One region of the Emergencia sp. JLR.KK010 genome, then DNA from elsewhere that is predicted to be linked to it. Evidence: riboswitches for the same ligand, from Rfam matches in the RefSeq annotation. Region 1 holds a riboswitch; the other holds the start of a gene.
The links. Region 1 has a riboswitch for glycine ahead of V1225_RS00290 (TRIC cation channel family protein). Riboswitches for the same ligand answer to the same signal wherever they lie in the genome.

Region 1 (4,704 bases):
GGCGGCATCCCTCTTAGAAGCTGCGATGGCTGCATCGAAGATGCTGCTGCAATTTTGGATGAGCTGCTTTTTGACAACATGGAATAAACTTTTTTCACGAATTTTACAGGCAATGCAATTCTCTTTTGCTGCCTGTTCTTTTTTTGAGGAATATCTCACGATAATTCCCAAAATTACGCAGGTTTTAAGATTCGACTCACGTGGTATGAACACAACATTAAATTCATGTCATTAGGCACGTATAATCCAAATTCCATCATTAAGGAGGAAACAAATATGATTCGTAAAATTATTCAAATAGACAGTGAGAAGTGCAACGGCTGCGGGGCTTGTGCCGCTGCTTGTCACGAAGGCGCAATCGGCATGGTTGGCGGAAAAGCCAAACTGCTGCGCGACGACTACTGTGACGGTCTTGGCGACTGTCTTCCCACATGTCCAACGAACGCAATCACCTTTGTGGAGCGCGAAGCCGCTGCCTATGATGAGGAAGCAGTGAAAGCAAACATGATGACAAAAAAACTGGCAATCGAACTGCAAAACCTGCAGGCAAGCTGTCAGGGAGATTGCGCAGGCGGCGGCACTGATACAGACAGTGCTTCTGCGGGCAACAGCAAATCCGCTGCTTCAAAACTGACAAACTGGCCAGTACAGATAAAGTTGGCACCTCTTTCCGCACCATATTTTGACAAAGCAAATCTTCTGATTGCGGCAGACTGCACCGCCTATGCTTACGCAAAATTCCACGAGCAGTTTATGACAGGTCGCGTAACGCTGATTGGCTGTCCAAAGCTGGATGGTGTAGATTACAGCGAGAAGCTCAGTGAAGTCCTGCGGCGCAACAACATCTCCTCGGTCTCAGTGCTCCGTATGGAGGTCCCTTGCTGCGGCGGACTTGAGACTGCGGTTTCCCGTGCGATTTCTGCCAGCGGAAAATTTCTTCCATATCAGGTAGTGACGATTTCTGCAGAAGGTGATATACTATAAAACGAAGTTACAGCGAAGTTTTAGTTAATATGGAGTTATCCGCAAGTGAAAAAGATTTTAGTCATCGGCTCTACAGTTGCCGATATCATCATCAATCTGGACTTTCTACCCACTACGGCACAGGATGTCCACGTTAAATCGCAATCCATGTCTCTGGGCGGCTGCGCACACAACGTAGCGGACATGATTCGTCATTTCGGCGTGCCTTACACACTGTTTTCTCCAGTGGGTACAGGACTTTACGGAGATTTCGTCCGCAATCAGCTGGCCTCAAAAGGACTGGCTTCACCTATGCCAACGCCGGATATGGCAAATGGATGCTGCTACTGCTTTGTGGAAGAAAGCGGCGAGCGAACCTTTATTGTAGACCATGGCGCAGAGTATCTCTTTTACAAAGAGTGGTTTGACATGCTGAATCTGTCAAAGCTACAGTGTGCCTACATCTGCGGTCTAGAAATAGAAGATAAGACAGGTAGCACTATCGTAGATTTTCTAGAAACCAGCGGGCTGCCGGTGTTCTACGCACCCGGTCCTCGAATCTGTCTCATTGACGATGCATTAATGGAACGAATTTTTGCACTACGCCCAATACTCCACTTAAACGAGGACGAAATTTGTCGTTATACTGGCTGTGTTGCTATTTCCGATGCTGCCGCGGTATTACATAAAAAAACGCAAAATACCATCATCATTACCAACGGTGCCAACGGCGCTTACTATTTCGATGGAACTGCAGGCGGCGAGGGTCTTGTACACGTAGCACCGGTGCCTGCCGAAAAAATCGTTGACACCATCGGTGCTGGCGACGGTCACTGCGGCGCAGTGATGGCAGGGCTTTCCATGGGACTTTCCATGTACGATGCTATCGCAAAGGCTAACGCTGCCTCCTCTCTGGTGGTATCCAACAAAGGCGGCGTCCTATCCGATGAAGAGTTCAAAGCAGGCGGAATCCTGTAATAAAAAGCGAAGCTGTCTTGATTACAATTAGACAGCTCCTTTATATTCCACATTACCTGTCGCTTGTACCGACACCCGGTTTCGGCAGACTCCATCTGAACTTTGCAGCCAGAAGCCGCAGCACCAAAACAATGACAACTCCTGCGATAATTGATACGCCCTGCCCAAAGGGCTCCCACATCAAAGAGCAAATCACTGCACCAATCAGAGAAGCGCTGGCATAAAAATGCTTTACGAAGATATAAGGCGGATCCTGTGCCATAACATCGCGGAGCACACCTCCCCCAACACCTGTCACCGCTCCGACAAAAATCATCAGAAACAAACTAAAATCTGTAGAAACACTATAAGCTGTTTCGATTCCTACAACAGTAAAAATGCCCAGACCCACAGAATCCATCCAAAGCATTATCAAATCATAATAATTCTGCCTTTTAGAAAAGAGCCTTTGCATCCAAGGAGTGCAGACAATTAATGCCGTTCCTATCGCTACGATAGCATAAATTGGATTCTGAAATGTCTTTGGCGGTGTAATCCCTAAGATTAAGTCGCGAATCACACCACCGCCCACTGCTGTAGTAAGACCTAAGATAGAAATGCCTAAAATGTCCATGCCCTTGCGAATACCGGTCATGGCGCCAGAAACAGAAAAAGCAACAGTTCCAATAATTTCGAGAATAAAAGAAATATATGCAGACACAAAAACCACCTCCAAGCGTATCTTGCATGAGTAAATGAGATAGAATATTACACTCTGTCTTTTTACCTGAAAGATTCTTCCGCCCCTTCACGGGCAGAGTTGCTTCATCGGTGGTTTCTTTTTACACTTTCCAGAGGTCTGTCCGGAAACGGTCCTGTTGCCTGAGAGTTTTGCCCCTTCGGCGGCACGGCGCTAGCCTTAAGCCCATGCGCTCTCCCGATTCCATCATCCAGATAAACAAAGTATACCATATAAAAAAAATGCTTGTCAACGGGGATTTTCCTCACCAGAATATGTGCGAATGCCTGTAAAAAGGAGGGCACTGTCTTCAGAATCTCTGGTTTAATGTTCTCTTCTCTTTAAAAGTTCTGTTTCCAAACGATTTACACGAAGAAGCAGCATTTCTCTTTCCTGGTTTACTTTCAAAGCTTCATCGAGTTTTCTATCCAAGCTCAAATGCCCCTCTGCTATAACTGCTATATTTCTGTTTACTTCGCTTTCCAATGTGATTTTAATCTCTCGGATATCCTTAGTAAATCTTTCGTCCATCTCCGAAACTCTTGTGTCGAGACACGTCACCTTTTCGTCAAGGTCCGATACCTTCTCGTCGAGGCACGTCACCTTCTCGTCAAGGCACGTCACCTTCTCGTCAAGACACGATACCTTCTCGTCGAGATATGTCACTTTATTATCAAGACTGTTTAATTTCTCTTCCATCCTCTCTAATTTGTCCAAAATCATTCTAGTTTCTTCTGTCATTATAATGCTTCCCTTCTCCTGTCATGCAACTAAGTCTTACGTTGGATTTTTATTATAGCATAAAGACGGTTACTCTACAATTCCCAAGATTTTCTGAAAATGTTTGCACCCTTTTACAGAATTTCTATGACCCCCAATTCATCTCACAATGTATATAAAACGCCGAAGCGCTTGTCTCCGACGTAATTCAATCTTCTATGGTGGACCCGATGGGGATTGAACCCACGGCCTCTGCGTTGCGAACGCAGCGCTCTCCCAGCTGAGCTACGGGCCCATAAAAGGGAGATATCTCCCTTAATTCTTATAATTCCTCTCTGATTCTGCGCAAACTCCGACCTAGTCTGTTAATCGCATTGATTCTGCGCACAACTGCATAAGCATTTTCTTCCCTATAAAGCAAAATGTCACTCAAAGTTGTATTCAAATCATTGCATAGCGTATCGACCTCACGCAAGAAGTCGTCTTTACTCATTACCACAAGTCCTGCCGGCAATTCTTCAATCTCATATTGATACTCCATGCCAAACAGCTCCAATACCTTCGCCGACAGCTGTATCTTGATTTCGTTTAAATGCAGTTCATAAAAGCCTTCCGTTGCTGCAGCTTTTGTTCTGCATGCCTGAACGGTCTCATGGATTTGCTCAAAACAATCATCAAGCTCCTTGTATTCCATGTTCATAGCTTTCCAGTAAAAATCCAGCTGATTCAACGTTCTGGAAATCAAATCTTTCAGTTTCTTGGCTGCGGACTCCTCCAGAATCTCTCCGACATTTTTCAGGCAGTCCTCAGCAATGGAGGTTTTCAATTCCTCTACGCCAGCACCCGTTTTAGCGCTGACAGGAAACATTGCTACAGAGTCAACACCCATCAGCTGACAGAGAAGTTTCTGGCAGTACTGCACATAAGCCTGTAAATCCGCTTCTCCAACCACATCAATCTTATTTACAGCAAAATAAAATTTCCCTGCAAATTCTTTGGTACTCTGCAGAAAATCAATCTCAATCTGATTAATGGGACTGTCCACTGACAGCAGGAAAATCACCGCATCACTTTCCTTCATGTAGTGATATGCCGTTTCCGTGTTATTTTTATGAAAAGAACCAACGCCAGGCGTATCCACAAAGGTTAAACCATCTTTGAGAAACTCCGATGGCGTACGCAAAATCACCGAATCCACTCCTAACCTGTTATCCGCATTTTCCTGCTCGCTAATAAATGCTGAAAGCTCTTCAAACTCAATCGGTGTCACCACGCCATTTTGAAAATGCACCTCACACCCTTTATCTCCATAAACAACACGAGTA
Region 2 (4,704 bases), 1.5 Mb from region 1:
TTTGGAACCGGTTATAATATCGTATTCCTGTACAGTGTGAGAATGGGAGCACAGAATATAATCGGCGCCGGCGTTTGCAATTTCTTTTGCAATTCGCTGCTGCTTAGGTGAAGAGGAATTTGTGAATTCAATACCGCTGTGGAAATAAATCAGTATATACTCAGCACCTTCTTTCTTCATTTTTTTGATATCCTTTTTTACCTTACTTTGTGAGTATTCGTTCAGATGGATGGCGCGTTCTTTCTTTGAGAAATCCTGTTTTGATGGATTTAGATAGGTGACATAGGATGCCAGTCCAACTTTGATGTTGTTTTTTTCAAGGATAATATAGCGTTTTTCGGTAGCATTTTTGTAAATACCAGTTCTTGTAAAACCGGCGGCATCGATATTAGAAATCGTTTCTAATAGTCCATCAACGCCGGTGTCCGAATTATGATTATTTGCACTGACTAACACATTAAAGCCTGCATTTTTGACTGCAGTGAGAAATGAAGCAGGGGCATTGAGATAAGGTTTTTCATATTTTTTTCGTTGGTCAATGCTGAGAGGATGGGAGGGGGAGATATTGGTTTCTAAGTTGGCAATAGAAAAATCCGCGCTCTGGATGATGTCTTTCACGTAATCAAAGGCGTAGTTGAAGTCATAGCCTGTCCCATTAGGAAGGAACGCTGCCTGCTGTTGTCTGCGCTGGCACATTATATCTCCGCCAAAGAGAATGGTTACACTGCTTGTGCTGTCACTGGTCTGGTAGGTTGAACCTTTTATACTAAATCTGGTTTGCTGTCCAATGAAGTGATACACAAAAAGGCATAGAAGGACGACTGCTGTAAAAATAAGTAGGATGGTTTTCCAGTGTTCAAGTAGAGTTCGCATGATAGTTCCTTTCAACGTTTAGTTCAATATGATTCATTATAACATAAATTGAGGACTATATTGATGTTAATTTATGTAAATTGTAAAAAGATAGGAAACTAAAAATATGAAAAATACAAGGAAAAAGCTGCTTCTTTTGAAGCAGCTAATAATATAACTAGTTAGTTCTTGTCGGTCATTCTTCGGATTCTTTTTCCGTTAAAAGTTTTTCGTACTCAGTAAAAATCGCGTCTTTAATTTTGGATCTAGTCTCGGAAAGTAGCGGATGCGCGATGTCTCTGAAGTCACCTTCTCCCATCTTTCTGCTAGGCATGGCAATGAATAGTCCGTTCTGTCCTTCAATAATCTTGATGTCATGTACTACGAATTCGTCATCAAATGTGATAGAGACCACGGCTTTCATTTTTCCTTCGTCGTTAATCTTACGGATTCTTACATCAGTTATGTTCATAATTGACCACCTTTCTTGCCGTATGGTGCCCATAAAGGCACTATTATTATATAACATTTTCCAGTGTGTGGCAATATTTAATAACTAAAATATCTGATTCTTTCAGGTTGTTTTAGGATGATTTGATTAAAAGTCGATATTCAATTTTGCGTAGAGGTCCTAGGCTCCTAGCTTAAGGTGTGCCTCTTTTTCAAAGAAGTCTTTGGTTTCTCTAGCAACAACGCCGCTAAGGGCAACCAGTGCAATCAGGTTCGGAATTGCCATTAGTCCGTTGAAAATATCAGCGATGGTCCATACTGCTTCAACGGTCAGGAATGGTCCAATTAGCACTGCAAAAATGTACAGCCATTTGTAAGTCATAAGAATACTTTTTTTCTTGCCTGCCAGGTATTCCAGACATCTTTCTGAATAATAGTCCCAGCCAAGAATTGTTGTGAATGCAAAGAATGAGAGACACATCATTAGAATGAACGCACCTGTGCTCTGACTCCAAGGGAGCCCTTTGCCGAAAGCATACGCAGTACATTCTGCACCTTCAAGGCCCTGCTCAGTTGCTCCTGTAATAATCAGGGTAGTTCCTGTCATGGTACAGATGATGATAGTATCAATGAAAGTACCTGTCATAGAAATCAATCCCTGTCTTACACTGGTCTTTGTCTGTGCTGCTGCAGCTGCAATTGGTGCGCTGCCAAGGCCTGCCTCATTAGAAAAAATTCCTCTTGCAACACCTTTTTGAACGGCTACCATCATAGCTCCAAGAGCGCCGCCTGCGACAGCTTTTAAGCCGAATGCGGACTGTACGATAGTGACGATGGCGGCAGGGAACGCTTTAATATTATAAAGAATAATAGCAAGACATACGACAACGTAAGTGATTGCCATAAATGGGACGATAATGGTGGTAACGCTGGAAATACGCTGGATACCTCCAATTACAACTAATGCTGTTGCAACTGCAACGATGATAGCTGTTGCAACTACTGCAATAGAGTATTCCGCTCCCAAAAGCGTTATGGTATGCTGACCGTTAGGATCCGCAAAGTTCTTTACAGCGGAGGCAATCCCGTTTACTTGTGTAATCGTACCGATTCCGAGAAGTCCTGCGCCGATTCCGAAAATCGCAAACAGCTTTGCAAGCCACTTCCAGCTTGTGCCCATACCTTTTTCGATGTAGTAGAAAGGACCACCCAGGGCATGTCCCTCTGCGTCGATGGTTCTGTACTTGATAGCGAGCACACCTTCGGAATACTTAGTTGCCATACCGAAGAAAGCTGCAACAATCATCCAGAACAGAGCGCCGGGACCGCCTGCAACAACGGCAGTGGCAACACCTACGATGTTTCCTGTACCGATGGTGGCTGCCATAGCAGTGCAAAATGCGCCGAAGCTGGTAACTTCACCTTCACCACCTTCTTCATTGCTGACCATAAACTTTAAGGCCTTTCCCAGTTTTCTGATTTGCAAAAGCTTAACACGGCAAGTCAAAAGAATACCGGTACCCATGATGAGCACGATGAGGGGAATGCCCCAGACGAAATCGTCTATGCTCTTGATTAATTCTGTGAAATTCATTGTTTCATCTCCTCTTTTTGATAATCTAAAGCAAAACAAAAGCCGAATTTAGCAAATTCGGCTCTGGAGGGATGACATAAGCTATTTAGATTGAACTATTGGCTCTGTCCTCTTTGCCTGAGATATCACGGATAGGCTGCTTAGACCTGCCCGCTTAAACCTTCGGCGACCTTTCGGTTCTCTCCAGAGAGATAGTTTTCTTTCAGACCGGCAGAATATCTTTGCCAGTCGACATGTAAACTAACGTACTAGAGTCTATCATACAAATTTAAGTTTGGCAAGGAATTTTTTGTACAAGGATACTTTCGCGCCTTTATTGTAGTAATAAGTTTTAGAAAGAAATAATCTCGAAAAAGTTTACAGCTATATTCTTCAACTTTTTTGTCAAATGGTAAACATTTTTGAGCGGAATATGTTATAATGATTCCAGAATAATTTTTACGGCGCTTCACAAGGTAGGAATCATTGAATCGCTCCTTTCGATTCAAGAGGGAAAGCGGAATAGTCGCGATATAATGATTCCAGAATAATTTTTACGGCGCTTCGTAAGGTCATTCACATAATTTTGGAAACAAGAGTCAAACTATGAGAATAGAGTAAATATAGATTAAATTTGGAGGAATAGGCAATGATTCAGCTGAGTGATTATAAAAATATACACTGTATTGGAATTGGAGGTGTAGGACTTTCTGCCATTGCAGAGATTTTACTGGCGAGAGGCTATCATGTTTCTGGCTCAGATATGAAGGCGTCAGATTTAACCGAGAATTTAAAAAGAAAAGGTGCAGAAATTTATATAGGCCATAGAGAATCGAATGTAGAAAATGCAGACCTGATTGTGTATTCTGCAGCCATAGCGGAAGAGAATCCGGAGATTGTCAGAGCTAGAGAAAAGAATATTCCGCTGGCAGGCAGAGCAGAGGTTTTGGGGACTTTAATGGATGATTTTGCAAACAGTATCGCGATTAGCGGGACCCACGGCAAGACTACAACCACTTCTATGGTTTCTTTAATTTTAAACAGTGCCAAGCTGGATCCGACCATCTTAGTTGGTGGCAATCTGGCTGAGATTGGCGGAAATGTAAAGGTTGGAGCGAGTCAGTACTTTGTAACAGAAGCGTGTGAATATAGAGATAGTTTTTTGGAACTTCGTCCTAAAATCGAAGTCATTTTGAATATCGACTCGGATCATTTGGATTACTTTAAGGATATCGACCATATCGTAAATTCCTTTGACCGATTTGCTAAGGCAGTGCCGGAAGATGGAAAAATAATTGCATATGATGCAAATCCTTTTGTCAGCAAAATTATCAAGGACATCCCTGGTGCCATCACCTATGGTTATAACGAAAGCTGCACCTATCATATTGCAGACGTGTCTTTTGACAGTGAAGGCATGCCTGTTTTTAATGTAAATTATCAGGGCGAAAATTTAGGTACAGTGAAGCTGAGAGTACCGGGTGAACACAATATTCTCAATGCGGTGGGGGCTTTTGCCTGCTGCCATCAGTTGGGGGTGGATTCAAAAATCATTATAGAAACCTTGGGCGCATTTAAGGGAACTCAAAGGCGCTTTGATATTGTTGGCACCACAGAAAATGGTGTTAAACTGGTAGACGATTATGCGCACCATCCGACGGAAATTAAGGCAACTTTGGCTGCGGCTCATAATATCCCGCACAATAAGCTGTGGTGCTTATTTCAGCCTCACACATATACGAGAACATTAGCTTTGTTCAATGATTTTGCTGCCTCCTTCGAAGAGGCGGATGTTTTGTTGCTTGCAGATATTTATGCGGCGAGAGAAA

Region 2: linked by a shared signal. The riboswitch ahead of V1225_RS08080 (sodium:alanine symporter family protein) and the one ahead of V1225_RS00290 (TRIC cation channel family protein) in region 1 are both predicted to bind glycine.

Annotation. Positions count from the first base shown of each region.
Region 1 is NZ_CP143550.1:72,202-76,905, forward strand. It holds gene V1225_RS00275 (C-GCAxxG-C-C family protein) at 1-87, shown strand, start outside; gene V1225_RS00280 (4Fe-4S binding protein) at 277-984, shown strand; gene V1225_RS00285 (PfkB family carbohydrate kinase) at 1,030-1,941, shown strand; gene V1225_RS00290 (TRIC cation channel family protein) at 1,994-2,641, opposite strand; glycine riboswitch at 2,781-2,870, opposite strand; gene V1225_RS00295 (hypothetical protein) at 2,984-3,400, opposite strand; tRNA gene V1225_RS00300 (tRNA-Ala) at 3,599-3,674, opposite strand; gene V1225_RS00305 (dynamin family protein) at 3,702-4,704, opposite strand, start outside.
Region 2 is NZ_CP143550.1:1,684,135-1,688,838, forward strand. It holds gene V1225_RS08070 (CapA family protein) at 1-873, opposite strand, end outside; gene spoVG (septation regulator SpoVG) at 1,049-1,324, opposite strand; gene V1225_RS08080 (sodium:alanine symporter family protein) at 1,484-2,896, opposite strand; glycine riboswitch at 2,991-3,093, opposite strand; gene murC (UDP-N-acetylmuramate--L-alanine ligase) at 3,525-4,704, shown strand, end outside.